One region of the Streptomyces sp. NPDC001914 genome, then DNA from elsewhere that is predicted to be linked to it. Evidence: riboswitches for the same ligand, from Rfam matches in the RefSeq annotation. Region 1 holds a riboswitch; each other region holds the start of a gene.
What was found. A riboswitch is a leader RNA that binds a small molecule or an ion and turns the genes downstream of it on or off. The one in region 1 is predicted to bind cobalamin.
Positions count from the first base shown of each region.

Region 2: it holds a riboswitch for cobalamin, as region 1 does, so the genes downstream of both, ACFYYF_RS14530 (CbtB-domain containing protein) here and ACFYYF_RS34400 (cobalamin biosynthesis protein) in region 1, are expected to answer to the same signal.
Region 3: it holds a riboswitch for cobalamin, as region 1 does, so the genes downstream of both, ACFYYF_RS22945 (prenyltransferase/squalene oxidase repeat-containing protein) here and ACFYYF_RS34400 (cobalamin biosynthesis protein) in region 1, are expected to answer to the same signal.
Region 4: it holds a riboswitch for cobalamin, as region 1 does, so the genes downstream of both, metE (5-methyltetrahydropteroyltriglutamate--homocysteine S-methyltransferase) here and ACFYYF_RS34400 (cobalamin biosynthesis protein) in region 1, are expected to answer to the same signal.

Region 1 covers NZ_JBIASW010000017.1:119,554-126,905, reverse strand. The annotation lists gene ACFYYF_RS34410 (inorganic phosphate transporter) at 364-1,605, shown strand; gene ACFYYF_RS34405 (hypothetical protein) at 1,626-1,844, shown strand; cobalamin riboswitch at 1,981-2,124, shown strand; gene ACFYYF_RS34400 (cobalamin biosynthesis protein) at 2,230-3,201, shown strand; gene ACFYYF_RS34395 (cobyric acid synthase) at 3,198-4,793, shown strand; gene cobN (cobaltochelatase subunit CobN) at 4,790-7,352, shown strand, end outside.
Region 2 covers NZ_JBIASW010000004.1:459,058-466,409, reverse strand. The annotation lists gene ACFYYF_RS14550 (inositol monophosphatase family protein) at 1-130, opposite strand, end outside; gene ACFYYF_RS14545 (LysR family transcriptional regulator) at 267-1,172, shown strand; gene ACFYYF_RS14540 (PRC-barrel domain-containing protein) at 1,291-1,644, opposite strand; gene ACFYYF_RS14535 (enoyl-CoA hydratase/isomerase family protein) at 2,049-3,164, shown strand; cobalamin riboswitch at 3,225-3,370, shown strand; gene ACFYYF_RS14530 (CbtB-domain containing protein) at 3,411-3,632, shown strand; gene ACFYYF_RS14525 (CbtA family protein) at 3,653-4,411, shown strand; gene meaB (methylmalonyl Co-A mutase-associated GTPase MeaB) at 4,637-5,620, opposite strand; gene scpA (methylmalonyl-CoA mutase) at 5,617-7,352, opposite strand, start outside.
Region 3 covers NZ_JBIASW010000008.1:41,210-48,561, reverse strand. The annotation lists gene ACFYYF_RS22965 (ferredoxin) at 1-9, opposite strand, end outside; gene ACFYYF_RS22960 (aldehyde dehydrogenase) at 12-1,469, opposite strand; gene ACFYYF_RS22955 (MBL fold metallo-hydrolase) at 1,673-2,752, shown strand; gene ACFYYF_RS22950 (phosphotransferase) at 3,047-3,709, opposite strand; cobalamin riboswitch at 3,780-3,910, shown strand; gene ACFYYF_RS22945 (prenyltransferase/squalene oxidase repeat-containing protein) at 4,020-5,261, shown strand; gene ACFYYF_RS22940 (SCO2322 family protein) at 5,258-5,914, shown strand; gene ACFYYF_RS22935 (CbiQ family ECF transporter T component) at 5,924-7,120, shown strand; gene ACFYYF_RS22930 (ABC transporter ATP-binding protein) at 7,117-7,352, shown strand, end outside.
Region 4 covers NZ_JBIASW010000004.1:232,094-239,445, reverse strand. The annotation lists gene ACFYYF_RS13685 (lectin) at 1-760, shown strand, start outside; gene ACFYYF_RS13680 (superoxide dismutase) at 975-1,616, shown strand; gene metE (5-methyltetrahydropteroyltriglutamate--homocysteine S-methyltransferase) at 1,777-4,095, opposite strand; cobalamin riboswitch at 4,261-4,485, opposite strand; cobalamin riboswitch at 4,659-4,836, shown strand; gene ACFYYF_RS13670 ((2Fe-2S) ferredoxin domain-containing protein) at 5,073-5,465, shown strand; gene ACFYYF_RS13665 (hypothetical protein) at 5,574-6,038, opposite strand.

The DNA of each region.
Region 1 (7,352 bases):
CCGAGGTCGGACAATTACCGCGGATCACACCCCGTGGTCGGCCTGCTACGACCCGGCAGCATCCGGACATCCCGGCGGGACGCCCTCTTCAGGCCTTCGGGCGGTGTGACGACGGCTACCACCTGCGGGTGACGGGGATCTCATCGTTCAAACCCACTCCGAACCGAACGGTTCACGTGCGGCGCGGAGCCCAAGTGGAGCACGGAATTCCGCATCCGTTCGAGCCCGCCGAAGTGCGCCTCGACACAAGCGGAATGGCAATCCACTGTTCGGGACACCAGGCCGCCCGACCCAGTTCACCTTCCGTTCACCCAGGTTGCCTACGTTCCACCTGCCACTGACGTCCAACAGAAGCCTGGGTAAATGGAACACATCACGCTCCTCCTCGGAATCGTGATCGTCACCGCTCTCGTGTTCGATTTCACGAACGGTTTCCACGACACCGCCAACGCGATGGCCACCACCATCTCGACCGGCGCGCTCAAGCCCAAGGTCGCGGTGGCCATGTCCGCCGCCCTCAACCTTGTCGGCGCCTTCCTCTCCGTCGAGGTCGCCAACACGATCTCCAAGGGCCTCGTCGACGAGACGGGCATCCGGCCAGAGGTGATCTTCGCCGCGCTCGTCGGCGCGATCCTCTGGAACCTGGTGACATGGCTCGTCGGACTTCCGTCCAGCTCCTCGCACGCCCTCATGGGCGGCCTGGTCGGCGCCACCATCGCCTCCGCCGGTACCGGCGCCGTGCACGGTGACGTCCTGGTCGGCAAGGTGCTTCTGCCCGCCGTCGCCGCCCCGATCGTCGCCGGACTGGCCGCCATGGTCGCCACCCGGCTGTCGTACAAGCTGAGCGGCGGCGCCGACACCAAGGCCACCAAGAAGGGCTACCGCGCCGGCCAGATCGCCTCCGCGGGCCTGGTCTCGCTGGCCCACGGCACCAACGACGCGCAGAAGACGATGGGCATCATCACCCTGGCCCTGGTCGCCGGTGGCGCCGTCGCTCCCGACTCCGACCCGCCGGTCTGGGTCATCCTGTCCGCCGGTCTCGCCATCGCGCTCGGCACCTACCTGGGCGGCTGGCGCATCATCCGCACGATGGGCAAGGGCCTGACCGACCTTCAGCCGCAGCAGGGCTTCGCCGCCCAGACCAGCGCGGCGACGGTCATCCTGGCCTCCTCGCACATCGGCTTCTCCCTCTCCACCACGCACTCGGTCTCCGGTTCCGTGATGGGCGCGGGTCTCGGCCGCAAGGGCGGTGTGGTCCGCTGGTCCACCGCCACCCGCATGGTCGTCGCCTGGGTCCTCACGCTGCCCGCCGCCGCCCTGGTCGGCGCGCTCGCCGAATGGGTGACCGGTTTCGGCGCCTGGGGCACCACGCTGGTCGCCGTCTTCCTGGTCGGTTCCAGCTTCGCGATCTGGCGCCGCTCGCGCCGCGAGGTCGTCGACCACAACAACGTGAACGACGTCGAGGAGCCCCCCGGCGTGGTGACGCAGGCCATCGCCGCCGTCACCCCGCCCCCGGCCGGCACCCTGTCCGAGGGCCTCACGGCCACCATCCCGGCTCCGGCCGAGCCCACGGTGAACCCGTCGGCGCCGTCCCGAGTGGCCTGAGAACCGAAGGAAGAAACAGCATGCACATCGACTGGTCAGCCCTCGGATCGGTCTTCGGGGTCAGCCTCGGAGTGACCGTGGCCCTCGTCGCCCTCTTCACCCTCGGCGTCGCCGGCCTCTCCAAGAAGGAGACCGCCCAGGGCGGTTCCGCGGTCGCGGCGGCCACCGGCGCGTACGTCTGCTTCGCGGCCTGCGCGGCGGCGGTGGCGTACGGCATCTCTCTGATCATCACCAAGTAGCCCGCCACGGGCGGCCCGGAACCGGGCCGCCCGTGGCGGAACCGCACGTGGGGTGCGGGACGGATCACCGTCCCGCACCCCACGCGTATGTGGGCCTGCGCACACTGTCCCTCCGCAGGTCAACAGCCAGTTGACGGCCGTTCGCACCCCGTGGTGGACTGCCGGAGCCAAGTACGGCGGCATGAGAGGAAGCCGGTGCGAATCCGGCGCGGTCCCGCCACTGTCATCGGGGAAGAAACTCCCCGGGAGCCAGGAACTCTCACCGCCGGTCTCGTCGAACCAGGGCGTGGACACCCTGAGTGAGGACATATCGCCATGCGCGGCTGCCCGTTGCCCGTTCCGCTGAGTACGAGGGTTCCGCTCCACCCCACGGCCGGCTGACCCCGTGCGTGCCGATCGCGTCTTCGCGTACGGCGCCGCCGCCGGCCTCCTCGGCGACCTGCTGCTCGGCGATCCCCGCCGAGGCCATCCGGTCGCCGCCTTCGGGCGGGCCGCCGCGGCCGTCGAACGGACACTGTGGCGGGACCACCGCGGGTGGGGCGCGCTGCACACGGCCGTCTGCGTCGGCGGCGCCACCGGGCTCGCCGCGCTCGCGAGCCGTGCCGTACGCCACTCACGTACCGCCTCCGTGGCCCTGACCGCCGCCGCCACCTGGGCCGTCGTCGGGGGTACCTCCCTCGACCGCGAGGCTCGGGCGATCGGCGGCGCGCTCGCGGCCGGTGACCTCGACGTGGCCCGGGAGCGGCTGCCGCATCTGTGCGGCCGCGACCCGCAGGCACTGGACGCCGACGGCGTCGCCCGCGCCGTCGTCGAGTCCGTCGCCGAGAACACCTCCGACGCCGTCGTGGGCGCGCTGGTCTGGGGCGCCGTCGGCGGTGTGCCCGGACTCGTCGCCTTCCGCGCCGTGAACACGCTCGACGCCATGGTCGGACACAAGTCCCCCCGCCACCGGCGCTACGGCTGGGCCTCCGCCCGGCTCGACGACCTCGCGGGCTGGCCCGGAGCCCGGCTGACCGCCGTCCTCGCGACCGTGGCCGGACCCGACCCGCGCGGCGCCGCGCGCGCCTGGCGCGCGGACGCCGGCAAGCATCCGAGCCCCAACGCCGGGCCCGTGGAGGCCTCGTTCGCGGGCGCGCTCGGCGTGCGGCTCGGCGGCACCCTCTCGTACGGCGGACGGGTCGAACACCGGCCCGTGCTCAACGGCGCGGGGCGTGCCGTCCACGTCCACGACATCGAACGGGCCGTACGGCTCTCCCGGCGCGTCGGCTGGCTCGCGCTCGGCGTGAGCGCCGCCGGACGGGTTCTTCTCACCGGGGCCGGACGGGCTTCATCCACCAGGAAGGGGCGCACCGCATGAGCGGCGGGCTGCTGATCGCCGGAACCACCTCCGACGCGGGCAAGAGCGTCGTGACCGCCGGGATCTGCCGGTGGCTGGCGCGCCAGGGCGTCAAGGTCGCGCCCTTCAAGGCGCAGAACATGTCGCTGAACTCGTTCGTGACGCGCGAGGGCGCCGAGATCGGGCGGGCGCAGGCCATGCAGGCGCAGGCCGCCCGCGTGGAGCCGACCGCGCTGATGAATCCCGTGCTGCTCAAGCCGGGCAGCGACCGCAGCAGCCAGGTCGTCCTGATGGGCAAGCCGGTGGGCGAGATGAGTGCCCGCGGGTTCTTCGGGACGACCGGGTCCGTGACGGACCCCTCGTCAGGTACCGCGCCGGCCGGGGACCGGCTGAGCGGGGGGCACCGGGAGGCACTCCTCGCCACCGTCCTCGACTGTCTGGCGCAGTTGCGGGGCACGTATGACGCGGTGATCTGTGAAGGGGCCGGCAGCCCGGCCGAGATCAATCTGCGGCGCACCGACATCGTGAACATGGGGGTGGCGCGGAACGCGGGGCTTCCCGTGCTCGTCGTCGGCGACATCGACCGGGGCGGGGTGTTCGCCTCGTTCTTCGGGACGGTGGCGCTGCTGTCGCCCGAGGACCAGGCGCTCGTCGCCGGATTCCTCGTCAACAAGTTCCGCGGGGACGTGAGCCTGCTGGAGCCGGGGCTCGACATGCTGCACGGCCTCACCGGGCGGCGCTCGTACGGCGTGCTGCCGTTCCGGCACGGGCTCGGCATCGACGAGGAGGACGGACTGCGGGTCTCGCTGCGCGGGGCCGTCCGTGAGTCGGCTGTCTCCTCCCCCGTCGGCGAGGACGTGCTGCGGGTCGCCGTCTGCGCGATCCCGCTGATGTCGAACTTCACCGACGTGGACGCGCTCGCCGCCGAACCGGGTGTCGTCGTGCGGTTCGTGGACCGGGCCGAGGAACTGGCCGACGCCGACCTCGTCGTCGTCCCCGGCACCCGGGGCACGGTCAACGCGCTCCGGTGGCTGCGCGAGCGCGGCCTCGCGGACGCCATCGCGCGCCGGGCCGCCGAGGGGCGGCCCGTCCTCGGCGTCTGCGGCGGCTACCAGCTGCTCGGCCAACACATCGAGGACGAGGTCGAATCCCGCGCCGGCCGGGTCGAGGGGCTCGGACTCCTGCCCGTCCGCGTGCGGTTCGCGCGGGAGAAGACGCTGGCGCGGCCGGTCGGCACGGCCCTCGGCGAGCGCGTCGAGGGGTACGAGATCCATCACGGCGTCGCCGAGGTGACCGGCGGCGAGCCGTTCATGTCCGACGGCGACGGACAGGGCCTGGACGGGTGCCGGGTCGGCTCCGTCTGGGGTACGCACTGGCACGGCTCCCTGGAGTCGGACGGTTTCCGGCGGGCCTTCCTGCGCGAGGTGGCCGCCGCCGCGGGCCGCCGCTTCGTGCCGGCCCCCGACACGTCGTTCGCGGCGCTGCGCGAGGAGCAGCTCGACCGGCTCGGCGACCTGATCGAGGAACACGCGGACACGGACGCGCTGTGGCGGCTCATCGAGTCCGGCGCGCCGCAAGGACTGCCCTTCATTCCACCGGGAGCACCCGCATGAGCACAGTGTTGTTGTTGTCGACCGCCGACACGGATCTGCTGGCGGCCCGCGCCAGTGGCGCCGCCTACCGGATCGGCAACCCGACCCGGGTCGACGTCACCGGTGAACTCCCGGCGCTCGTCGAGGGCGCGGACCTGGCCGTCGTGCGGCTGCTCGGCGGCAAGCGGGCCTGGGAGGACGGGCTGGCCTTCCTCAAGGCGTCCGGGATCCCGACCGTGCTGCTGGGCGGCGAATCCGTCCCGGACGCCGAGCTGATGGCCGAGTCGTCGGCGCCCGCGGGCGTGGTCGCCGAGGCGCTGCGCTATCTCGTCGAGGGCGGTCCGGCCAACCTCGGCGAGCTGGCCCGGTTCCTCTCCGACACCGTGCTGCTGACGGGCGAGGGCTTCGAGGAGCCGCACAGGACCGCGGAGTTCGGCGTCCACGGCGAGCGGGCGTTCGCCGAGGGCCGGCCGACGGTCGGTGTGCTGTTCTACCGGGCGCACGAGCTGTCCGGGAACACCGCGTTCGTGGACACCCTGTGCGACGCGATCGAGGCGCGTGGCGCCAACGCCCTCGCCGTGTACTGCGGTTCGCTGCGCGGGGCCGACCCTGGCCTGTACGAGATCCTCGGCCGGGCCGACGCGCTCGTGGCCACGGTCCTGGCGGCGGGCGGCACCCACGCCTCGCAGGCGTCCGCGGGCGGCGACGAGGAGGCCTGGGACATCGGGGCGCTCGCCGACCTCGACATCCCCGTCCTCCAGGGCCTGTGCCTGACCTCGTCGAAGGCCGCCTGGGACGCCTCGGACGCCGCCCTGTCCCCCATGGACGCGGCGATGCAGGTCGCCATCCCGGAGTTCGACGGCCGCCTCATCACCGTGCCGTTCTCGTTCAAGGAGCAGGGCCCCGACGACGTCCCGGTGTACGTCGCCGACCCCGAGCGGGCCGCCCGGGTCGCCGGAATCGCCCTGCGGCACGCGCGGTTGAAGCACAAGCCCAACGCGGAGAAGAAGCTCGGGATCGTCTTCACCGCCTACCCGACCAAGCACTCGCGCGTCGGCAACGCGGTCGGCCTCGACACTCCCGCCTCCGCCGTGCGGGTCCTCGACGCGCTCCGGGACGCGGGCTACGCGCTGACCGACTACCCGGACAACGGCGACGAGTTGATCCACCGGCTGATCGCGGCCGGCGGCCACGACGTCGAGTGGCTGACCGAGGAGCAGCTGGCCGCCGCCCCCGCGCGGGTGCCGCTCGCCGACTACCGGGCCTGGTTCGACACCCTCGACCCGGCGCTGCGCGAGGGCATGCTGGAGGCCTGGGGCGAGCCGCCTGGCTCCCTCTACGTCGACGGCGACGACATCGTGCTCGCCTGCCTGGAGTTCGGGAACGTCGTCGTGATGATCCAGCCGCCGCGCGGCTTCGGCGAGAACCCGATCGCGATCTACCACGACCCCGACATGCCGCCGTCGCACCACTACATGGCCGCCTACCGCTGGCTGGAGAGCAGTTTCGGCGCGGACGCCGTGGTGCACATGGGCAAACACGGCACGATGGAGTGGCTGCCGGGCAAGGGGCTCGGGCTCAGCGGCGGCTGCGCGCCGGACGCCGTCCTCGGCGAACTCCCGCTGGTCTACCCGTTCATCGTCAACGACCCCGGCGAGGGCACGCAGGCCAAGCGCCGCGGACACGCCACGGTCGTCGACCACCTCGTGCCGCCGATGGCCCGCGCCGACACCTACGGCGACCTCGCGAAGCTGGAACAGCTCCTCGACGAGTACGCGCTCGTGTCCGACCTGGACCCGGCGAAGGCCCCCGCGGTCCGCGCGCAGATCTGGACACTGGTCAAGGCGGCCGAGCTCCACCACGACCTGCATGTCGACGAGCAGCCGGACGACGGCGACTTCGACGAGTTCGTGATGCACATCGACGGCTATCTGTGCGAGATCAAGGATGTGCAGATCCGCGACGGTCTGCACATCCTGGGCGGCGGTCCGGAGGCCGAACCGAGGGTGAACCTCGTGCTCGCCGTGCTGCGCGCCTCGCAGGTGTGGGGCGGCGCCGCGAACGCGCTGCCCGGTCTGCGCGCCGCGCTCGCGGAGCACTTCGGCCTGGTGGAGAAGGAGCTGCTGGCCGAGCCGGGGGCTCCGGTGAAGGCGCCCGTCGAGCTGACGGACCTCGTGGAGGGCCCGGCCCGGACGGCGGCCGACGCGATCGACCTCCTGGAGCAGCTGTGCCGCCGGGCGGCCCTCGGCATGGAGGAGCGGGACTGGGACACGGCCGCCGTGCCGGCGCTCGTGCGCGGCCTTCTGGGAACCGAACTCCCGGACGCCGTGGCGGTGCTGGAGTTCGCGTGCCGCGAGGTCGTGCCGCGGCTGGCGCGCACGACGGACGAGATCGGGCACATCCTCAAGGCCCTTGACGGCGGTTACGTCCCGGCGGGACCGTCGGGCTCACCCACCCGCGGGCTCGTCAACGTCCTGCCGACCGGCCGCAACTTCTACTCGGTCGACCCCAAGGCCATTCCGTCCCGGCTCAGTTGGGAGGTCGGCCAGTCCCTCGCGGACTCGCTCGTGCAGCGTTACC
Region 2 (7,352 bases), on a different contig from region 1:
TCTCGTAGCGGACCACCTCGCCGAAGCGCTCGCGCAGCGCCGAACCGGCCGACCGCACCGCGCTCGCGGTCCGGTCGAGCAGGTCGGCGTCGAAGGCGGTGGCGTCAGTGGTCTGAAGTGTTTCGGACATGGTGGAACTCCCGTGTGAGCAGGGGTGGTTGGGCCATCGGGCCAGGCTGTGCGTTTCGTCTTGCGCTCTCGTTTCGAAGGTATAGAGGCTCTGGATTAACTTCAAATGCATGTCAGGCACGGATAGGATTACTCGCATGCAATTGGATCTGAACCTGCTCACGGCGCTGGACGCGCTGCTGGAGGAGGGGAGTGTGGCCGGGGCGGCGGCACGCCTGCACGTCACCGCCCCCGCGATGAGCCGGAGCCTGGGCCGTATCCGGCGCGCGACCGGGGATCAGATCCTGGTGCGCACCGGCCGCACGATGACCCCGACCCCGTACGCGATCGCCGTCCGGGAGCAGGTGCACGAGCTGCTGCACCAGGTCCAGGGAGTGCTGGCACCGAGTCGTGAACTCGATCTGGCCACGCTGGAGCGCACGTTCACGCTCCGCTGGCACGACTCCCTGGTCGCCCTGAGCGGCCCCGCACTGTTCGCGGCGGTCCGCGAACAGGCGCCCGGAGTGCGCTTGCGCTTCGTCGCGGAATCCAGCGTCGACACCCCGGAGTTGCGGCGCGGTGAGGTCGACCTGGAGGCGAACGCCAACCGCCCGGGCGCACCGGACATCCGTGCCGAGAACGTGGGCGAGACCCGCCTCGTCGTCGTCGTGCGGCCGGGGCATCCCCTCACGCGTGTCAGGACCGTCACCGCGAAGCGGTACGCCGCCGCCGAGCACGTCACGGTGTCGCGGCGCGGAAACCTCGCGAACGCCGTCGACGACGCCCTCGCGACGCTCGGCCTCACCCGCCGTGTGGTGGCGAGCGCGCCCACGGAGGCGGCCGCGCTGGAGTTCGCGCGTGGCTCCGATCTCCTGGTCAGTGTCCCCGAGGTCACCACGCGGTCAGCGGTCGCCGACCTCGGCCTGGTCGTGCTCCCCCTCCCCCTCGAACTGCCCTCGGCACCCGTGTACTTGTCGTGGCATCAGCGCTACGACACCGACCAGGCCCATGCCTGGCTGCGTGGGCTTGCGCGCACCGCGCTGGCCACGTGCGGAGCTTCGTAGTCGGCTCGTCGGCAGGCCGCAGGCTCGGTGGCCGGTCGTTCGGGGGATGCGCGAGGGGCGGGTGGCGAAACGGAGGAAGTCTGTTTCGCCACCCGCCCCTCGCGCGTATGCCGTGAGGTCAGATCATGCGCAGGCCGGTGTAGTAGCCGGCGAGCCGCTCGTGATAGTCGGCGTCCCCGAGGTGCTGGTCCTGGACGAACTCCGGGGAGTGCTTGATCTGGTCCTTGGTGAGCGCGACGTAGACCTTCTGCTCGTCCCTGTCGACCGACTGCACCGTGCCGGCCGGGAGCAGGACCTGCTTGCCGAAGATCCAGACGCCTGTGTCGACGACGAGGTAGGAGGAGTCGACCTCGTCCGAGTGCTTGTCGACCTTCCCGATGCTGCCGTCGGTGGCCTCGACCTTGTATCCGATCAGGTCGGTGCCCACCGTGTGACCGGTGGTCGGCTGGTAGCCCCAGATGCTGTCGCTCATAAGAAAGGCTCCCTCATTTGAATCCGCTGCAATCCACAGCCGAACTGCGGAATCTGTTGAGGCGTCACCGGATTCGATGACGTTTCCTCGCAGAGCCGGGTTCCCAGGCTTTGGAGGCTGACACCTCCGCGAGTTTCGAGAGCGGAGTCGGCCCGGTGCTTTCGCGAACAGGCCGAACGGTATTTCGGCGTGCCGGCGATGACGGCTGGTTCCGTTTCGAGTTGGTGCGCCCTTTTGGGCTCAGGTGGTGCAGCGTGTCGCCCGGAGTGCCCGTGGCCTCCCGCGATCGAGCGGTCGGTACGGTGGCGACGTGGCCGGCGTGATCCGTGAGCCGGTCGGAGCGTGGAAGGAACCACCGAGATCATGCGCGCCATCGTGACCCGCCGACCGACCGAGGTGTGCGGATGACCGGCACCAAGACACCCGGCACCGAGACACCCGGCGCGGACGAATCCGTCCTGCTGCGCACCGAGGGACGGGCCGGTCACATCGTCCTCAACCGGCCCAGGGCGCTGAACGCGCTGAATCATGGCATGGTGCGCCGGATCGGCGACGCGCTCACCGCCTGGGAACACGACCCCGCCGTCGAGACCGTCGTCATCACCGGCGCCGGAGAACGCGGACTGTGCGCGGGCGGCGACATCCGGGTCGTCCACGACGACGCGCGCGACGGGGACGGCAGCGCGTCCGCGGCCTTCTGGCGCGACGAGTACCACCTCAACGCCCGTATCGCCCGCTACCCGAAGCCGTACGTGGCGGTCATGGACGGCATCGTCATGGGCGGCGGCGTCGGTGTCTCCGCGCACGGCAGCGTCCGGATCGTCACGGAGCGCTCGCGCGTCGCCATGCCCGAGACCGGCATCGGGTTCGTCCCCGACGTCGGCGGCACCCACCTGCTGGCTCTCGCGCCGGGCGAACTCGGCACCCATCTCGCCCTGACGGGTGCCTCGATCGGCGCCGGGGACGCGCTGCTGTGCGGCCTCGCCGACTGGTACATGCCCTCCTCCGCGCTCCGGCGGTTCGTGGCCGACCTCGCGGACCGGCCCGTGACCGATGCCCTGGCCGAGCACACGCGGCCCGCCCCGCCGGCCGAACTCGCGGAGCGGCGCGAGTGGATCGACGCCTGCTACGGCGCCGGCACGGTCGAGGAGATCGTCCGGCTGCTGCTCGCGGCCGACGACCCGGCCGCCAAGGAGACGGCGGAGATCCTGCTCGGCAACTCACCCACCGCCCTCAAGGTCACGCTGGCCGCTCTGCGCCGCGCCCGGCGGCTCGGATCACTGGAGCGGGTCCTCGACCAGGAGTACCGCGTCTCGTGCGCGGCCCTCACCGCACCCGACCTGGTGGAAGGCGTCCGGGCCCAGATCATCGACAAGGACCGGGCGCCGCGCTGGTCCCCGGCCACGCTCGCCGAGGTCACCGACACCGATGTCGAGCGCTTCTTCACGCCCCTGGGCGAGCGTGAACTCGGGCTGTCCGGAGGCGAGTCCGGCACCGGGACGGAGGCCGCACGGGACTGAGGAGCGGCGCTCCACCTGGGACGAGAGGAAGATCACCCCGGTCGGCGTGGTCTTGGCCAGGTACGCGCCACGCGGTACGGTCGGTCCGATATCGACGACGCCAAGACGGAAGCCGGCGGAAATCCGGCACGGTCGCGCCACTGTGAACGAGACGTCCCAGCCACGCTGGGCGCCCGTGAGTCAGACCCGTAGGCGTCATCCTGTGCACCACCGAGATGGGACGCGAACTCCCGAGGAGGTCCTGCCATGGCGCAGACCGTCGCTCCGCCGACAGCCACCACCCCCGCTCTCCCCGCCAAACTGCCGATCGGTGCGATCGTCCCCTGGGCGGCCTTCTTCGGCATCCTGATGCTGGTCCTGCTGTACTTCGTCGGCGCCGAACAGGGCGCCACCTCCGTCGTCTCCGGCGAGGACGTTCACGAGTGGGTGCACGACGCCCGCCACCTGCTCGGCTTCCCCTGCCACTGACGCGAGGAAGAGCGCACATCATGAACTCCGCAACGGTAAGAAACCTCCTCGTACGCGGCATGCTCGCCGGCCTCGCCGCCGGTGTACTCGCCCTGGTCGTCGCCTACTTCCTCGGTGAACCGAACGTCGACAGCGCCATCGGCTTCGAGGAGGCCCACGCCCACGAACACGGGCACGAGGTCGAACTCGTCTCCCGGAGCCTCCAGTCCACGGCGGGCCTCGCCACCGGTGTCCTGGTCTACGGCGTCTCCTTCGGCGGAATCGCCGCGCTCGCCTACTGCTTCGCACTCGGCCGCGTGGGTCGCTTCGGCCCGCGCGCGACCGCGCTCCTGCTGTCCGGGACCGCGCTCCTCGCCGTGTACGTCGTGCCGTTCCTGAAGTACCCGGCCAACCCGCCGTCGGTCGGCGACCCCGACACCATCGGCAAGCGGACCGCCCTGTACTTCCTGATGATGGTCCTCAGCGTGCTCCTCGCGGTGGGCGCCACCATCCTCGGCAAGCGTCTCGCCCCCGCGCTGGGCACCTGGTACGCCACCGTCGCCGCGGTGGCCGCCTTCGCCGTCGCGATCGGACTGGCTTTCGCGTTCCTGCCCGTGGTCAACGAGGTGCCGGGAGACTTCCCGGCCACCCTCCTGTGGCGGTTCAGGCTCTCCGCCCTGGCCATGCAGGCCGTCATGTGGGGCGGATTCGGTCTGGTCTTCGGCGAGTTGGCCGAGCGGATGCTCAACCCCCGGCCCGCGAAGGTTCCTTCGGGGACATCGGTCCCGGCCGCGAACTGAACCCCTGCGCGACACCGCACGCCACAGGCCCCCGGATCATTCCGGGGGCCTGTCGTGTGTCCGGGCCGCGGCGCGTGGAGTGGCCAGGGGCAGTCTGCCCGGCGTGCTCCTCGTTCCGGTGCGACCGGTGCGACCGGCGCGTCCCGCACATCCGGCGATTCGGCGCGGTCACCACGGGTACGAGCGGTGGCCGGGCTCCGACCTGCCCCGCCACCGCCGTCCGACTCAGCGGCCTTCGCCGCCGAAAACCCTGAGAATGCGTTCCGCCGCGAGAGTGGCCGTCAACCCGCCCTCCCGTACCTGCCGTTCGAGGTCGGGAGCGACGGCCCGTACGGCCTGATCGGCGTGCAGCCGGCCGAGCAGCTCGTCCCGGACCATCGTCCAGGTCCAGTCCACCTGCTGGTCCCGGCGCTTCTCGGCGAGGCGGCCGGTGGAGTCGAGCAGCGTCCGGTGCTGTTCGAGCCGATCCCAGAGCGTGTCCAGACCGGCCGACTCGCGGGCGCTGCAACTCAGCACCGGCGGCGTCCACACGGCGTCCTTGCCGTGCATCAGGCGCAGCGCGCCCGCCAGTTCACGTGCCGCCGACTGCGCGTCACGCTCGTGCGGGCCGTCCGCCTTGTTGACGGCGATCACGTCGGCCAGCTCCAGGACACCCTTCTTGATGCCCTGCAACTGATCGCCGGTGCGGGCCAGCGTCAACAGCAGGAAGGAGTCCACCATGTTGGCGACCGCGGTCTCGGACTGGCCGACGCCGACGGTCTCCACCAGCACCACGTCGTACCCGGCCGCCTCCATCACCACGATCGACTCGCGGGTCGCCTTCGCCACCCCGCCGAGCGTGCCGGCGGTGGGGGAGGGGCGGATGAACGCGGCCGGGTCCACGGCCAGCCGCTCCATACGCGTCTTGTCGCCGAGGATCGAACCGCCCGTACGGCTGGAGGACGGGTCGACGGCGAGGACCGCGACCCTGTGCCCGAGCGAGGTCAGCATCGTGCCGAACGCGTCGATGAAGGTCGACTTGCCCACGCCCGGCACCCCGCTGACACCGATCCGGCGGGCCTTGCCGCTGTACGGGAGCAGCTCGGTCAGCAACTCCTGTGCCAGCGCGCGGTGCTGGGGCCGGGTGGACTCGACGAGCGTGATGGCGCGGGCGACCAGCGCCCGCTTCCCGTCGAGCACACCCTTGACATAGGTGTCGAGTTGGATCACAGGTCGTGCCCGAGGTCGGCAGAGAGCCGCTGGACGAGGTCGTACGCCGCGTCCGGGATCACCGTCCCGGGCGGGAAGACCGCCGCGGCGCCCATCTCCAGCAGCGTCGGCACGTCCTGCGGCGGGATCACCCCGCCGACCACGATCATGATGTCCTCCCGGCCCTCCGCCGCCAGTTCCTCGCGCAGCGCCGGTACGAGGGTGAGGTGCCCTGCGGCCAGCGACGAGACGCCCACGATGTGCACGTCCGCCTCCACCGCCTGACGGGCGACCTCACCCGGCGTCTGGAACAGCGGGCCGACGTCGACGTCGAAGCCCAGGTCGGCGAAGGCGGTCGCGATCACCTTCTGGCCGCGGTCGTGACCGTCCTGGCCCATCTTGGCGACCAGGATGCGCGGGCGCCGGCCCTCGGCCTCCTCGAACGCGTCCACCAGCGTGCGGGTGCGGTCCACGGAAGGGGACTCCCCTGCCTCGTTGCGGTACACCCCGGAGATCGTGCGGATCTGGCCCGCGTGGCGGCCGTACACCTTCTCCAGGGCGTCGGAGATCTCGCCGACGGTGGCCTTCGCGCGGGCCGCGCGGACCGCCAGTTCCAGCAGGTTGCCCTCGCCGGCCGCCGCCCGCGTCAGGTCCTCCAGCGCGCCCTGGACCTCCCGGTCGTCGCGCTCGGCGCGCAGCCGGCGCAGCTTCTCGATCTGCTGCGCGCGGACGGAGGAGTTGTCGACCTTGAGGACGTCGATCTGCTCGTCGGACTCCACGCGGTACTTGTTGACGCCGATGACCGGCTGGCGGCCGGAGTCGATGCGGGCCTGGGTGCGGGCCGCCGCCTCCTCGATCCGGAGCTTCGGGATGCCGGCGTCGATGGCCTGCGCCATGCCGCCCGCGGCCTCGACCTCCTCGATGTGCTGCCAGGCCCGGCGGGCGAGGTCGTACGTCAGCTTCTCCACGTACGCGCTGCCGCCCCACGGGTCGATGACCCGGGTCGTGCCGGACTCCTGCTGGATCAGGAGCTGGGTGTTGCGGGCGATCCGCGCGGAGAAGTCGGTGGGCAGGGCCAGCGCCTCGTCCAGCGCGTTGGTGTGCAGCGACTGGGTGTGGCCCTGGGTGGCGGCCATGGCCTCCACACACGTGCGCGTGACGTTGTTGAACACGTCCTGAGCGGTCAGCGACCAGCCGGACGTCTGCGAATGGGTGCGCAGGGAGAGCGACTTGGCGTTCTTCGGGTCGAACTGCTTGACCATCTTGGCCCACAGCAGGCGCGCCGCCCGCATCTTGGCGATCTCCATGAAGAAGTTCATGCCGATCGCCCAGAAGAACGAGAGCCGCGGCGCGAACGCGTCCACGTCCAGGCCCGCCTCGCGGCCCGCCCGGATGTACTCCACGCCGTCCGCGAGGGTGTACGCCAGCTCCAGGTCGGCCGTCGCGCCCGCCTCCTGGATGTGGTACCCGGAGATGGAGATGGAGTTGTAGCGCGGCATCCGCTGCGAGGTGTAAGCGAAGATGTCGGAGATGATCCGCATCGACGGCTTCGGCGGATAGATGTAGGTGTTGCGGACCATGAACTCCTTCAGAATGTCGTTCTGAATGGTTCCGGCCAGCTTCTCGGGCGGCACACCCTGCTCCTCGGCCGCCACGATGTACAGCGCGAGGACGGGCAGCACGGCACCGTTCATCGTCATCGACACCGTCATCTTGTCCAGCGGGATGCCGTCGAAGAGCTGCCGCATGTCGT
Region 3 (7,352 bases), on a different contig from region 1:
GTCACCCATCCTCAGGCCTCCCAGCCGGCCGGGAGGTGGATCATCTTGTGCTCCAGGAACTCCCCGTACCCCTCGGGCCCGAACTCCCGCCCCAGGCCCGAGTTCTTGTAGCCGCCGAAGGGGCCCAGCATGTCGAGGCTGAAGGTGTTCACCGAGTAGGTGCCGGTACGGACCTGGCGGGCGATGTCGATGCCGTGGGCGACGTCCGCGGTCCAGACGCTGCCGCTCAGCCCGTAGTCGGAGTCGTTGGCGATCTTCACGGCCTCGGCCTCGTCGCCGTAGGGAAGCAGACAGATCACCGGGCCGAAGATCTCCTCCCGGGCGATGCGCATCGTGTTGTCGACGTCCCCGAACAGGGTCGGCTCGACGTACCAGCCGCGGTCGAGACCCTCCGGGCGCCCGCCGCCGGCCAGGATCTTGGCCCCCTCCTCCTGGCCGATGCGGATGTAGTCGAGGTTGCGCCGCTGCTGCCGCTCGGCGACGAGCGGGCCGACCTGGGTGGCCGGGTCGAGCGGATCACCGACGACCAGCGCGTTCGCCGCCGTGGCGAAGGCGTCCGCGAACTCGTCGTAGCGCGAGCGGGGCACGAGGATGCGGGTCTGGGCCACGCAGGCCTGGCCGTTGTTCATCCAGGCCGCCGAGACGATCCCGGGGACCGCGCTGTCGAGGTCCGCGTCGGGCAGCACCACGGCCGCCGACTTGCCGCCCAACTCCAGGGTCACGCGGGTGAGATGACGGGAGGCGACCTCCATGACCCGCTTGCCGGCCGCGACCGAGCCGGTGAAGGAGACCTTGTCGACGCCGGGGTGTCCGACCAGGTACTCGCTGACCTCACGGTCGGCGGGAAGGATCGACAGCACGCCTTCGGGCAGCCCGGCCTCCTGCGCGATCTCCCCGAGCAGATAGGCGTCCAGGGGCGATTCGGGCGACGGCTTCAGTACGACGGTGCAGCCGGTCAGCAGCGCGGGCGCGAGCTTGGCCGCCGCGACGAACTGCGGGACGTTCCACGGCACCACGGCCGCCACCACGCCCACCGGCTCGCGGCGGACGAGGATCCTGCCGAGGACCCCGTCGCGGGTCTCCTCGTAGGTGTAGCCGCGCGCGACCGTGATCGCCGCGTCCCACACCATCATCGCGCCGAGGGCCTGCGCGAGGACGCTCCAGGAGTACGGGGAGCCGTTCTCCGAGGAGATGACACGGGCGATCTCCTCGTGCCGGACGGCGATGGCGTCCTTGATCCGGCTCACGACCGCGATCCGCTCGTCGAGGCTCATCCTCGGCCAGGGCCCCTCGTCGAACGCCCGGCGCGCGGCGGCCACGGCGCGGTCGACGTCCGCGGCCGAGGCGTGCGGCACCCGGCCGATGACCTCCTCGGTGTGCGGCGAGATCACCTCGATGACGTCCTTGCCGAGCGGGTCGGTCAACTCCCCGCCGATGAACAGCTGTCCGTGTTCCACGAGCTCGGTCATGGCCGACTGCCTCCCAAGGACGCCCTCTGCACCCTGTTCTGACGCTTCATCAGATACGAGAACTGATACCAGTTCCCGTCGGATGAGTCCACGGCACGGACACGACGGCGGAACGCCGTTCCCGCGGACGAGACGGTCGACTTGGGCTCCCATTGGAACCCGTTCTAGTTATAGTGGCGGGAATCGGCGATGGGTGGGAACGCATGACGCAGGTGACCGATCACGGCGGGGGCGTACGGTCGATCAGGGTCCCCATCCCGGACAACCCGCTCGGCCACACGCTGGTGTATCTGGTGGACACCGACGCGGGCCCCGTCCTCGTCGACACCGGCTGGGACGACCCGGCCTCCTGGGACACCCTCGCCGAGGGGATCACCGGCTGCGGGACCTCGGTCACGGAGATCCACGGCGTGGTCATCACCCACCACCACCCCGACCACCACGGCCTGTCGGGCCGGGTCCGGGAGGCTTCCGGCGCCTGGATCGCGATGCACGCCGCCGACGCGGCGATCGTCCGGCGCACCCGCGAGACCCGGCCCGAGGGCTGGTTCGCCTACATGGCCGCCAAGCTGACCGCCTCCGGCGCCCCGGACGACCACGTCGCCCCGCTCCGCGAGGCACCCCGCTCGCTCCGCCGCCCCAGCACGCTGCCCGGCTTCTCCCCCGCGCTGCCCGACCGCGAGATCGTCCCCGGCGAACTCCTGCCCCTGCCCGGCCGCCGGCTGCGCGCCGTCTGGACCCCCGGCCACACCCCCGGACACGTCTGCCTCCACCTGGAGGAGACCCACCCGGACCGGCTGCCCGGCAACGGACGCCTGTTCTCCGGCGACCACCTGCTGCCGAGGATCACCCCGCACATCGGCCTCTACGAGGACCCGGACACCCATGGACGCCCTCCCTACGCGGGCGGCATCGAGGGCCTGGCGGAGATCGCCGACCCGCTCGGCGACTACCTCGACTCCCTGGAGCGCGTCGGCCGCCTCGGTCCCGCCGAGGTGCTCCCGGCCCACCAGCACGTGTTCACCGACGCCCCCTCCCGGGTCGCCGAGCTGCTCGCGCACCACGAGGAGCGGCTCACCGGCCTGCTCGCCCTGCTCGCCGAACCGCTCACGCCCTGGCAGCTCGCCACCCGCATGGAGTGGAACCGCCCCTGGGCGGACATCCCCTACGGATCACGGAACATCGCGGTCTCCGAGGCCGAGGCCCACATCCGCCGCCTGGTGAAACTGGGCCGGGCGGAGGCGGTACCGGGCAGCGACCCGGTGACGTACACGGCGGTCTGAGACCGCGGGACCCCGCCGGTCGGCTGCGCGGACGGGCCCGGCCGACGGTCGGCTGTCGGCCGGTGGTCGGCGGTCGGCGGCCGGCCGGTGGTCAGCGGCCGGCGGCCAGTCGGCGCCGGGTCGGCGCCCGCACAAGGATTCACCCGGCCCGCCGGCTCCCGCACCACCCCGCCGACCTCTCGGCCCGACAACTCCCGCAGCCGACCGCTCCCTTCAGCCCGCCGCCCCCTGCCCGACAACTCCCCCGACCCACCGCCCCTTCAGCCGACCGCTCCCGCCCCCTACGGCGCCCCCTCAGCCCAACAGCTCCCGTATCAACTCATCAGCCTCGCCGAGGAGTTCGACCTCCCGCGTGCTCATCGTCGGGTTGGCCGCACGGCGCCGGCCCGCCTCCACGAGGCCCGCCTCCGTCACCTGGTCCTCGTTCCCGTCGAGCAGCGCCTCCAGCGTCTCCCCGGCCACGTCCCCGATGCTCTCGCCGCCGACGGCGACCTGAGCGAGGATCACGGCGGACATCGCCCAGTCCAGACCGGGCGCCCCCTCCTCGGCGTTGGACCAGTCGATGACCTTCGGCCCGTCCGGGGTGAGCATCACGTTGTCGGGGTGCAGGTCCAGATGAAGGACCCGCACGGCCGGGTCGTCCGAGAGCCGGGCGGGCACGGCGTGCAGCTTGCGCAGCAGCCTGGCCAGAGTGAGACCCGCCTCCTGCGCGGACAGCAGGCCCTGGCCGAAGGCCTCCAGCATGGTCGGCCCCGACAGCCGCTCCATCACCAGGTCCCCGCGGGTCGCGGCCCGCCCGCCCGGCACCGGATAGCCGTGCGAGCGCACGTGCTGCATCACCGCCGCCTCGGCCGCCGCGTCGCCCCAGCCCGCGCGGTCCCGCCGCAGCACCCACGCCTCGTCGATCTCGTAGACGTCCGCCGAACGCCCCGAGCCGAGCAGTCTCCCCGTTCGCATGGCCCGAACCTAGCGGATGTCGTCCAGGTCACCCCGGGCCAGTGCCGCACGCGACAACCGGGGGCTTCGGACCGGCCGGTAGAGTGTGCGCGTCGTCATCACACCCTTACGAGGAGAAGCCGGTGCAAATCCGGCGCTGACCCGCAACCGTGAGCCACTTCGGTGGTGAGCCGGATCGCCTCGCACGGGACGTGACCGGCTCGTGCCCTCGGCAGCCCGCCGACGGCCGGCACCGTCGAGGGATACGGAGCCGGAGCCGCCCGGATGCCTCAGCGTGCCCGGTGCTGCCCGGCTCCCCGCAGGGAGAGTCATGTCTGTTCGCCGCACCGCAGCGGTACTGGCCGCCACCGCCGTCATCGGGGCGGTGATCGCCCCGGCAGCATCCGCCGCCGACTCGTCCCCGTCTCCGTCACCCTCGGTGGCACTCCCCTCGGGTCTGTTCGGCTCCGCCGATCCGACCTACGACGGCGTGTGGCGCCAGTCGCTCGCGCTGCTCGCCCAGCACACCGTCGGCGTGAAGCCCGCGGTCAAGGCCGTGGACTGGCTGACCGGCCAGCAGTGCGCGAACGGCGCCTTCGCCGCCTACCGCGCCGACGCGAGTGCCGCGTGCGACGCGAAGACCCAGGTCGACACCAACAGCACCGCGGCCGCCGTCCAGGCGCTCGGCGCCCTCGGCGGCCACGACGACGCCACCGGCAAGGCCATCACCTGGCTCAAGTCCGCGCAGAACAAGGACGGCGGCTGGGGCTACATGGCCGGCGGCCCCAGCGACACCAACTCGACGTCCGTCGTGATCGGCGCGCTGAAGGCGGTCGGCACGAAGCCCGCGAGCGTCACCAAGGACGGCAAGTCCCCCTCCGACGCCCTGGTGAAGCTGTCGACGTCGTGCGAGGACGAGGGCGACGGCGCCTTCGCCTACCAGCCCGACAAGAAGGGCAAGCTGGCCGCGAACGCGGACGCGACCGCGGCGGGCGTGACGGCCGGCATGGGCCAGGGCTTCGTGGCGGCGACCGGCAACGCCTTCGACCTCACGGGCTGCCACATCGGCGACACCCCCAACCTGGCGGACGCCGCCGGCAACGGCGCCAACTATCTCGCCAAGGCGATGGCGAAGACCTCGTACCTGAAGTCCGCGCTCCCCGGCGCGGACGACCAGCCCGACTACGGCAACACGGCCGACGCGGTCGTGGCCCTGGCCGCCATCGGTGCGACGAAGGACGCACAGAAGCCGCTCGCCTGGCTGGAGAAGAACTCCGCGGACTGGGCGGCCAAGTCCGGCCCGGCCGCGTACGCGCAGCTCATCTTCGCCGCGCACGCCACCGGCACCGACCCGCGCGCCTTCGGCGGCAAGGACCTCGTCGCGCAGCTCAACGCCACGGGCCCGGCGCCGGCCGCGGCCGGTGCCTCGGCGAGCCCGAGCGGGAAGAAGGACGAGGAGAAGAAGGACGACGGCAACGGGCTCGGCGTCTGGTGGATCGTCGGCGTCGGCCTGGTCGCGGGCATCGGTGTCGGCTTCCTGATCAGCGGCCGCAAGAAGCAGCAGCAGCTGTGACCGGCCGTCGGACGACCGCGCCCGCTCTGGCCCTGGCGCTGGCCCTCCTGCTCCTCGTCCTCGGTGGCGCGGGGCAGGCCCGGGCGACCGGCTACCGCTACTGGTCCTTCTGGGACCTGACCGGCGGAAAGTGGACGTACGCCACTCAGGGTCCGTCGACCGCGCGGCCGTCCGACGGTGACGTCCAGGGCTTCCGCTTCGCGGTGAGCGAGGACTCCCAGCACGCCGTGCAGCCGCGCGGGGAAAGGGAGTTCGCCGCGATATGCGCCAAGACGCCCGCCCAGCACGGCAAGAAGCGGGTGGCCCTGGTCATCGACCCGGGCACGGAGGCCGACGCACCGTCCGGCGAACGTCCGCCGTCCGCGCGCACCGCCTGTGCCGTGGTCGCCCCCGACGCGAGCACGGCCGAGGCCCTGGCCGAGGTCGCGAGGCCGCTGCGCTACGACACCAACGCCCTGCTGTGCGCCATAACCGGCTACCCCCGTACGGGCTGCGGCGACCCGGTCGCGGCCGGCGGGCCGACCGCGTCCGCCCGCCCGCACGCCTCCGAGCCGGCCCACCAGGGCCCGTCGGTGGGCCTGTTGGCGGGAGCGGCCGCGGTCGCGGCGCTGGGCGCGGCGGGTGTCTGGCAGGCCCGTCGGCGCAAGGGCTAGGCACAGCTCATGACCGTGCCGTCGCCGGATGCCCGCACCGTGCCCCGCCCCCGCCCCCGCCTCCGCGTCGGCGCGGGCGGTACCAGCCGTGCCGCCCGTACCCTCCCCCCGGTGGCGGCGCGCGCCAACGCCCTGCATCCCGGGGCCTGGTGGATCTGGGCCCTCGGCCTCGGCACGGCCGCCTCCCGCACCACCAACCCGCTCCTGCTCGCGCTGCTCATGGCGGTGGCGGGCTACGTGGTGGCCACCCACCGCACCGACGCCCCCTGGGCCCGTTCCTACACCGCGTTCGTGAAGCTGGCGGCGGCCGTCCTCGTCATCCGTCTGGGCTTCGCCGTCTTCCTCGGCTCACCGATCCCCGGCACGCACGTGATCGTCACGCTGCCCGAGATCCCCCTCCCGCACTGGGCACAGGGGGTACGCATCGGCGGCCGGGTCACCGCCGAGGGCCTGCTCTTCTCGCTCTACGACGGCCTGAAGCTGGCCGCCCTCCTCGTCTGCGTCGGCGCGGCCAACGCCCTGGCGAACCCGGCACGGCTGCTCAAGTCGCTGCCGGGAGCGCTGTACGAGGCGGGCGTCGCGGTGGTCGTCGCGCTGACCTTCGCGCCGCATCTGATCGCCGACGTCCAGCGGCTGCGCGCCGCACGCCGGCTCCGCGGCCGCCCCGACCGGGGGCTGCGCGGCCTGCTGCACGTCGGACTCCCCGTCCTGGAGGGGGCGTTGGAGCGTTCGGTCGCACTGGCGGCCGCGATGGACGCACGCGGGTACGGGCGCACCGCACAGGTCCCGGCCTCGGTGCGGCGCACCACCGGAGCCCTCACCCTGGGCGGCCTGCTCGGTGTCTGCGCCGGGACCTACGGACTGCTGACCGCGGCGGGCGACAGCTACGGCCTGCCGGTCCTGCTGGCCGGGCTCGCCGCCGCGCTCGGCGGCCTGTGGCTGGGCGGCCGCCGCTCACCGCGGACCCGGTACCGGCCCGATCTCTGGGGCGTCCGGGCCTGGCTGGTCGCCGGGTCGGGCGTGGCGGTCGCGGCCCTGATGATCGCGGCCGCCTCCCAGGACACCGCCGCGCTGCGCCCCGGCGTCGTCCCTCTGGTCGCCCCCACTCTTCCCCTCTGGCCGGCGGCGGCGATCCTGCTCGGCCTGCTCCCCGCCTTCACGGCCCCGGCCGTCCGGCGAACCCCTGCCTCCGAGGAGTCATCGTGATCCGCTTCGAGGATGTCTCCGTGACGTACGACGGGGCGGCCGAACCCTCCGTCCGCGGCGTGGACTTCGAGGTGCCGGAGGGCGAACTGGTCCTGCTGGTCGGCCCGTCCGGGGTCGGCAAGTCGACGGTGCTGGGCGCGGTGAGCGGACTGGTCCCGCACTTCACCGGCGGAACGCTGCGCGGCCGGGTCACCGTCGCGGGGCGGGACACCCGTACCCACAAGCCGCGCGA
Region 4 (7,352 bases), on a different contig from region 1:
CGACGGCAACGACGACCTCGGCGCGATGAGCGCGTGGTACGTGTGGTCCGCCCTCGGCATGTTCCCCGAGACCCCGGGAACCGCCGATCTCGCCCTGGGCTCAGCGCTGTTCACCCAGGCCGTGATCACGCTTCCGTCGGGCAAGACGCTGACGATCAACGGGAACGGCGCCGCCGACAACGCCCCCTACGTGCAGTCCGCGACCTGGAACGGCTCCGCCTGGAACAACGCCTACGCCCCCACGTCGGCGATCACCGCCGGCGGCACCCTGACCTACACGCTCGGCACCGCCGCCAACACCTCCTGGGCGACGGCCGCGTCCGCCGCTCCGCCCTCCTACGCCGGTGACACCACGGCCCCGGCCTCGCCCCGTATCGGCGCCATCACCTCCGCGGTGGCGTCGAACCTGTGCGTGGACGACTCGAGTTCCTCCACCACCGACGGCAATCACGTCCAGATCTGGACCTGCAACAGCACGTACGCCCAGGACTGGATCGTCGCCGGTGACGGAACGGTCCGGACGCTCGGCAAATGCCTGGACGTCGACCACAGCGGGACCACCAACGGCACCCTGATCCAGCTCTGGACGTGCAACGGCACCGGAGCCCAGCAGTGGACCGCGGGCGCCAACGGTTCGCTGATCAACCCCCAGTCCAGACTGTGCCTGGACGACCCCAACTCCACGACGACGACCGGCACCCAGCTCCAGCTCTACACCTGCAACGGCACCGCCGCCCAGAACTGGAAACTGCCGACCTGACCCACCGGCCGGCACGCCGAGTGAGCCGGCGCGGAACCCGTGGGCCCCGGCCTCCCGGTCGGGGCCCACGGCACGCCGTCCACTGGAGCCTGCACCCTCCCCGAGTTTCGCCGCACCGGAGTGCGTCAACCGCGGTGCCTGATCGGCAATCATCAGTTCCTGCTGTTAATGTGCAGTTGCATATCACTCGCAATAACGTCGGAGGACGTTGGACATGGCGGTTTACACGCTCCCGGAGCTTCCGTACGACTACGCGGCGCTCGAACCGGTCATCAACCCGCAGATCGTCGAGCTGCACCACGACAAGCACCACGCGGCGTACGTCAAGGGCGCGAACGACACCCTGGAGCAGCTCGCGGAGGCCCGCGACAAGGAGCAGTGGGGCTCGATCAACGGCCTCGAGAAGAATCTGGCCTTCCACCTCTCGGGTCACATCCTTCACAGCATCTACTGGCACAACATGACCGGCGACGGCGGTGGCGAGCCGCTCGCGGCGGACGGTGTCGGCGACCTCGCGGACGCCATCACCGAGTCCTTCGGCTCCTTCGCCGGTTTCAAGGCCCAGCTCACCAAGGCCTCCGCGACCACGCAGGGTTCGGGCTGGGGTGTGCTCGCGTACGAGCCCCTGAGCGGGCGGCTGATCGTCGAGCAGGTCTACGACCACCAGGGCAACGTGGGTCAGGGCTCGACCCCGATCCTCGTCTTCGACGCCTGGGAGCACGCCTTCTACCTCCAGTACAAGAACCAGAAGGTCGACTTCATCGACGCGATGTGGGCCGTCGTCAACTGGCAGGACGTGGCCCGGCGTTACGCAGCGGCCAAGGAGCGCGGCGACAGCCTGCTGCTCGCACCGTGAGCACGGCGGGCGCGGCGTGACGCCGTGAGCGCGTCCCCGGCCGCGTCCGCGCGGACGTCCTGCTCGTGATCGTCTTCTCAACCTTCACCCGCAGGCGGTACGACGGAAGGGCTCCCACACGGACATGACGTGTGGGAGCCCTTCCGTCTCGGGGCCGGGGTCAGCGGCCGGAGAGTTCCTCACGGACGGTGCGGGCGGCGGCGACCAGGTTCTCCAGCGAGGCGCGGGTCTCGGGCCAGCCGCGGGTCTTCAGACCGCAGTCGGGGTTGACCCACAACCGCTCGGCGGGGATGGCCCTCAGCCCCGAACGCAGCAGTTCGGCGGCTTCCGCACTGCTCGGGACGCGCGGCGAGTGGATGTCGTACACGCCGGGTCCGGCCTCGCGCGGGTAACCGTGCGCGGCGAGTTCACGGGCGACCTGCATGTGCGAGCGGGCGGCTTCGAGACTGATGACGTCGGCGTCGAGATCGTCGATGGCCTGGACGACGTCCCCGAACTCGGCGTAGCACATGTGCGTGTGGATCTGGGTGTCCGGCCGGACACCCGCGGTGGTGAGACGGAACGCCTCGGTGGCCCAGGCCAGGTAGGCGGGCCGGCCGGAGGAGCGCAGCGGGAGGGTTTCGCGCAGTGCGGGTTCGTCGACCTGGATGACCGAAGTCCCGGACGCCTCGAGGTCGTTCACCTCCTCGCGCAGCGCGAGGGCGACCTGCCGGGCGGTGTCGCCGAGCGGCTGGTCGTCGCGGACGAAGGACCAGGCGAGCATGGTGACCGGTCCGGTGAGCATGCCCTTGACCGGCTTGGTGGTGAGGGACTGGGCGTACGTCGTCCAGCGCACCGTCATCGGCTCGGGGCGGGAGATGTCACCGGCCAGGATCGGCGGACGGACATAGCGCGTGCCGTAGGACTGCACCCAGCCATGCTGCGTGGCCAGGTATCCCGTCAGCTGCTCGGCGAAGTACTGGACCATGTCGTTGCGTTCGGCCTCGCCGTGCACGAGGACGTCCAGGCCGGTCTTCTCCTGGAAGGAGATCACCTCCCGGATCTCGGACTTGATGCGCTCCTCGTAGCCGGCCGTGCCGATACGCCCGGTCCGCAGATCGGCGCGGGCGGTGCGCAGTTCGCCTGTCTGCGGGAACGAGCCGATGGTCGTGGTGGGGAGCAGCGGCAGGCCCAGGTGGGTGCGCTGGGCCGCGGCCCGTTCGGCGTAGGGCTGGGAGCGTCGCGCGTCGGCCGCGGTGACGGCCTCGGTGCGGGCCCGTACGGCGGGATCGCGGGTGATGGCGGAGTGCGCGCGCGAGGCCAGGTCGGCTCGGTTCGCGGCGAGTTCGGCCGTGATGGTGTCGGTGCCGCGGCCCAACCCCTTGGCGAGGGTGACGATTTCGGCGCTCTTCTGCCGGGCGAAGGCGAGCCAGCGCAGGACCTGCGGCTCGATGTCCCGTTCGGCGGACGCGTCGAGGGGGACGTGGAGGAGGGAGCAGGAGGCGGCCACGTCGACCCGGTCGGCCAGGCCGAGCAGGGTGCCGAGCGTGGCCAGCGACTTGGCCAGATCGTTGATCCAGATGTTGCGCCCGTCGACCACGCCGGCGACCAGGCGTTTGCCGGGCAGTCCGCCGACGGCGGCCAGCGCGTCCAGGTTGGCGGCCGCGGCGCCGGTGAAGTCCAGCGCGAGACCTTCGACCGGGGCCTTGGCGAGGACCGGCAGGGCTTCGCCGAGCCGGTCGAAGTAGGAGGCCACCAGGAGCTTGGGCCGGTCGGAGAGGGTGCCGAGAACCCGGTAGGCGCGCTCGGCCGCCTTCAACTCTGCGGGGGTGCGGTCCTGGACGAGGGCGGGCTCGTCGAGCTGCGCCCATTCAGCGCCCGCCGCGCGCAGGTCGGCGAGGACCTCCGCGTACACCGGGAGCAGCCGGTCGAGCAGGGTGAGCGGGTCGAAGTCGGCAGCCACGTCGGGGGCCGGCTTGGCGAGCAGCAGATAGGTGACCGGACCGACGAGCACGGGGCGGGCCGCCGCTCCCAGGGCCAGGGCTTCGCGCAGCTCCGTGACCTGCTTGGTGGAGTCGGCCGAGAAGACGGTCTCCGGCCCCAGTTCCGGGACGAGGTAGTGGTAGTTGGTGTCGAACCACTTGGTCATCTCCAGGGGTGCCACGTCCTGGGTGCCGCGGGCCATGGCGAAGTACCCGTCGAGAGGATCACCGTCGACGGCTTCCCGGTGGCGCCCGGGGATCGCGCCGACCATGACCGTGGTGTCGAGGACGTGGTCGTAGAGGGAGAAGTCGCCGGTGGGGAGCTCGTCGATGCCGGCTCCTGCCAGCTGCCGCCAGTGGGCGCGGCGCAGTTCGGCAGCGGTGTCGCGGAGGGCGTCGGCGGTGACCCGGCCCTTCCAGTACCCCTCGATCGCCTTCTTCAGTTCCCGGTGCTGCCCCTGCCGGGGGTAGCCGTACAAGGTGGCCCGTGCGGGCGTGGCCGCGGGCTTGGTGGTCACGGAGATCTCCTTCGCGAGATGAATCCCTGAGATCCCGGAGACGGGACGAGAGCGCGAAGGGTGACGAACCGGACGGAGACCGGCCGCACGCCATGGAGCGCCGCCGTCCGCCTGGTATGTACGCCGACCCGCCCACGAGGTCACCGGAATGTCCGTGCGCGAGTGGTTCGCGTACGGGCAGTTGGCAGGTCTTCGGACTCGCGGGCACGCCCTCCCGACCGGAGGACACCTACTGGCCGTCGCTTCCCAGACCCGGTACGTCGGATCCAGTGCGTATGACGGCGGTCGTTCCCGCTCACCGCTGCGGGGCAGTCCCGGATTCCCACCGGGTTCCCTCTTGCGACGCATCCCGTCTGGCGGACGGGGCGAACCAGCTGCACTGCACAGCCTAGGGGGCAAAGCACTCGCGCGGCCGATCGCATCTGTCATCCGGATGGTGAGGTCGAACACGCGAAGGGCACGCGGGGGAGTGGCCATGGCGGGAAGTCCCCGTGGATCGACAAGGACGCAGGCCCGTTCGTCGGGAACTCCTGACCGTTCCACGAACTGACGGTCGGCAAGCTTGATAGCCTCCTCGGGCCAGTCGAGCCACATCCGAGGCCAGGGAATCCGGTGAGAATCCGGAACTGACGCGCAGCGGTGAGGGGAACGGGCGGGGCACGCGAGCCACTGGGAGACCGGGAAGGCGTCCCGTCCGGATGAACCCGAGTCCGAAGACCTGCTGGCACCTCCGCGCCCGCGCGAAGGAACGTCCGCAGGCCAGGCTCCGCGTACGAGCCCCGACACCGAGGCAGGCATGCCCGTGCTCCGTGCTGTTTCCCCTTCTCTCACATCAGCCCTGTCGCCCTCGGCCCGCAGGGGCTCGAAGCGCGACACCGAGGGCGTCGCGAAGTCCGTCGCCGCATCGTTCCCTTCGACCGCCGGCATCGGCAACGGCCACTGCGACGTTGCCGAACGCGAGCGGTTCGGTGCGTGACATGACGTCTCGACAGCGACCCGACGACGGTCCCGCGTTGCGCACCCCTGCCGAACCGGCACCGTGCCGGATCGTCGTCTGCCGGGACTGCTGCTGCGGAAGCCCGAAGGTCACCGGAGTGGATCACGCTCAGCAGACCGCGCGGCTGGCCGAGCAGGCACCCGTGCGGATCGCGGCCTGCCTCGACGTGTGCGAACACGCCAACGTGATCGTCGTCCAGCCCTCCACGGCCGCACGCGCCGCGGGCGCCCGCCCGGTCTGGCTCGGCCTCGTCAACGACCTCGACGCTACCGAGGACATCGCCGCCTGGGTACGAGCCGGCGGACCTGGCGTCGCCCCCTGCCCCGACATCCTCGACCTCTACGTCTTCACTCCGCCCCGGAGGGCGCGATGAGCGCGAGGGCCGGCAGCGCGCGCGTTGGGGAGTGGAGGTCGCCCGGGCGAGCCGGGCACGGAACGCTTAGCCGGGTGTGTCTCGCCGGTCCTTCTGGTGGTCCACCGGTCAGTGCAGGATGCTGACGGCACGGGCAATGACCAGGAGGGAGGTCAGGAGCGCGGCGACGCTCTGAACGCTCATCAGCAATTTCGCACGGGTGGACAGGGGCATTGTGTCGGTCGGGCTGAAGGCGGTGGAGTTCGTCACGGACACGTACAGGTAGTCCACGAGATCGGGCACCCAGTCAGAGGTGATGCTGGCGCCATCGGCGACCTCTTCCACCGCGTCGTCGTTCTCGTCCTGAGAGAAGCGGAAGTCCGCCAGCGGCAGCTCGTCGCGGCGGAGTTGCGTACGTGCCACCGGACCGCCACGGTCCAGTTCCCAGTAGGCGAGGCCGAAAGCGATGATGTTGGTGAGCCATACCTGCAGAGCGGCCACCAGCAAGGACCGGCCGTCCTTCACCTCGGCATGGACCAGCTCGTGGATGAGGATGCCGAGCGCGGTGAGATTGCTGGCCACGATGACGAGCACGAGAGCCAGCGAGTGGAACCTGAAGGTGGCGGTCTGCCGGGTGAGCCTCTTGGGGGTTGATCGCGATCAGCGGTACCAGGAGCAGTAGTTCCAAAGAGGGCAGTACATAGCGTGGTGCGATCAGGAGCTGCTGCGGCAGGGCCAGGTACAGGGTGATGGCGATGAGCGTGGCGACGACTCCCGGCAGTCGGGGTTCGCCGCGGCGTTCGTGCCGCGGGTGCTTGACGCGGGCTTCGGCCCGGCTCGTCACCATGGTGATGTCCTCCCGCGCGCGTCTGAACCCGGCGTTTCGTGATCGTCTACCCTTCCACGAGGTTTGCAGACCGGGCTGGTGTGGGTGGACGGGGGTTCGCGGGCGTGTCGCCCGGCGGATCAAGGCGGCGGCATGCCACGGAGCTGAGCGAGAACAGCCGCGTGCCGGCCTTGCGTCCGCGGGAACAGCGGGGTACAGGACGCCCAGGACGACATCCACGGCTGACATCGCCGACGCCGGACAGGGACGTCCCTCATCACGGTCCGTTACCCTTGGCGCGCCACGGCCGCCCGCGGAGATCCGGCCCGAACCCGCCCCCGGCATTGGTCCAGGAGCCAGTCCCACGATGGGTGACGATCCGTCAATCCATTCGCATCCAGACGCTCCGTCATCCACGGGGCATCCCCGGTTCCCGGTCGGTAGCGGCGTGGCGGTGGCGGGCGTAGGCGACGGCGAGGGAGAGCAGGCCTGCGGAGGTGGCACGGGAACATCAACGATCTCCAAGCCATCGGGGTCTCCGAACGTCCTGATCACGACGGCTTTCATCTCTGCTCCTCGGGTCGGCGGAAAGGCGGATCGCGGTTGCTGCGTTCGCGGGTCGAGCCGGCCCACGCATCCGTGCCATCACCGGCAAAGTGCCGGGACTTCGGGGAAAGCACCGCCAGTCTTCGGGTCACGTTCTGACGTCGACCGCCGGCCCCACAGGACACCGTGTTCTTGAGTCGCAGCACCTAGAGAACACCTGATGACCGGCGGTAGCCGGTCATCAGCCGCATCTTCGGTCAGGCACGCCAGACTGCTCCCAAACGGCGAACAGAATGCCCTGGAACACCAGCCGTCCGGATGCCGTTTGCGCCCGGGACAGCGAGTGCGGCGCTCGATCATTGGCAACAGCGGTTCGATCGTCGCCCGCACTCGTCCTCAACATGCCGGGGCTTCGGCCGAGCCGCCCCAAACCCCGGATCACCACTTCCGGAGCCATCCAGCCACCTCGAAGATCATTCCGCTGGGAATTCCAAGTCCGGGCTTCGGTGAGTGAGGCGGGAGAAATCGGAGACCCG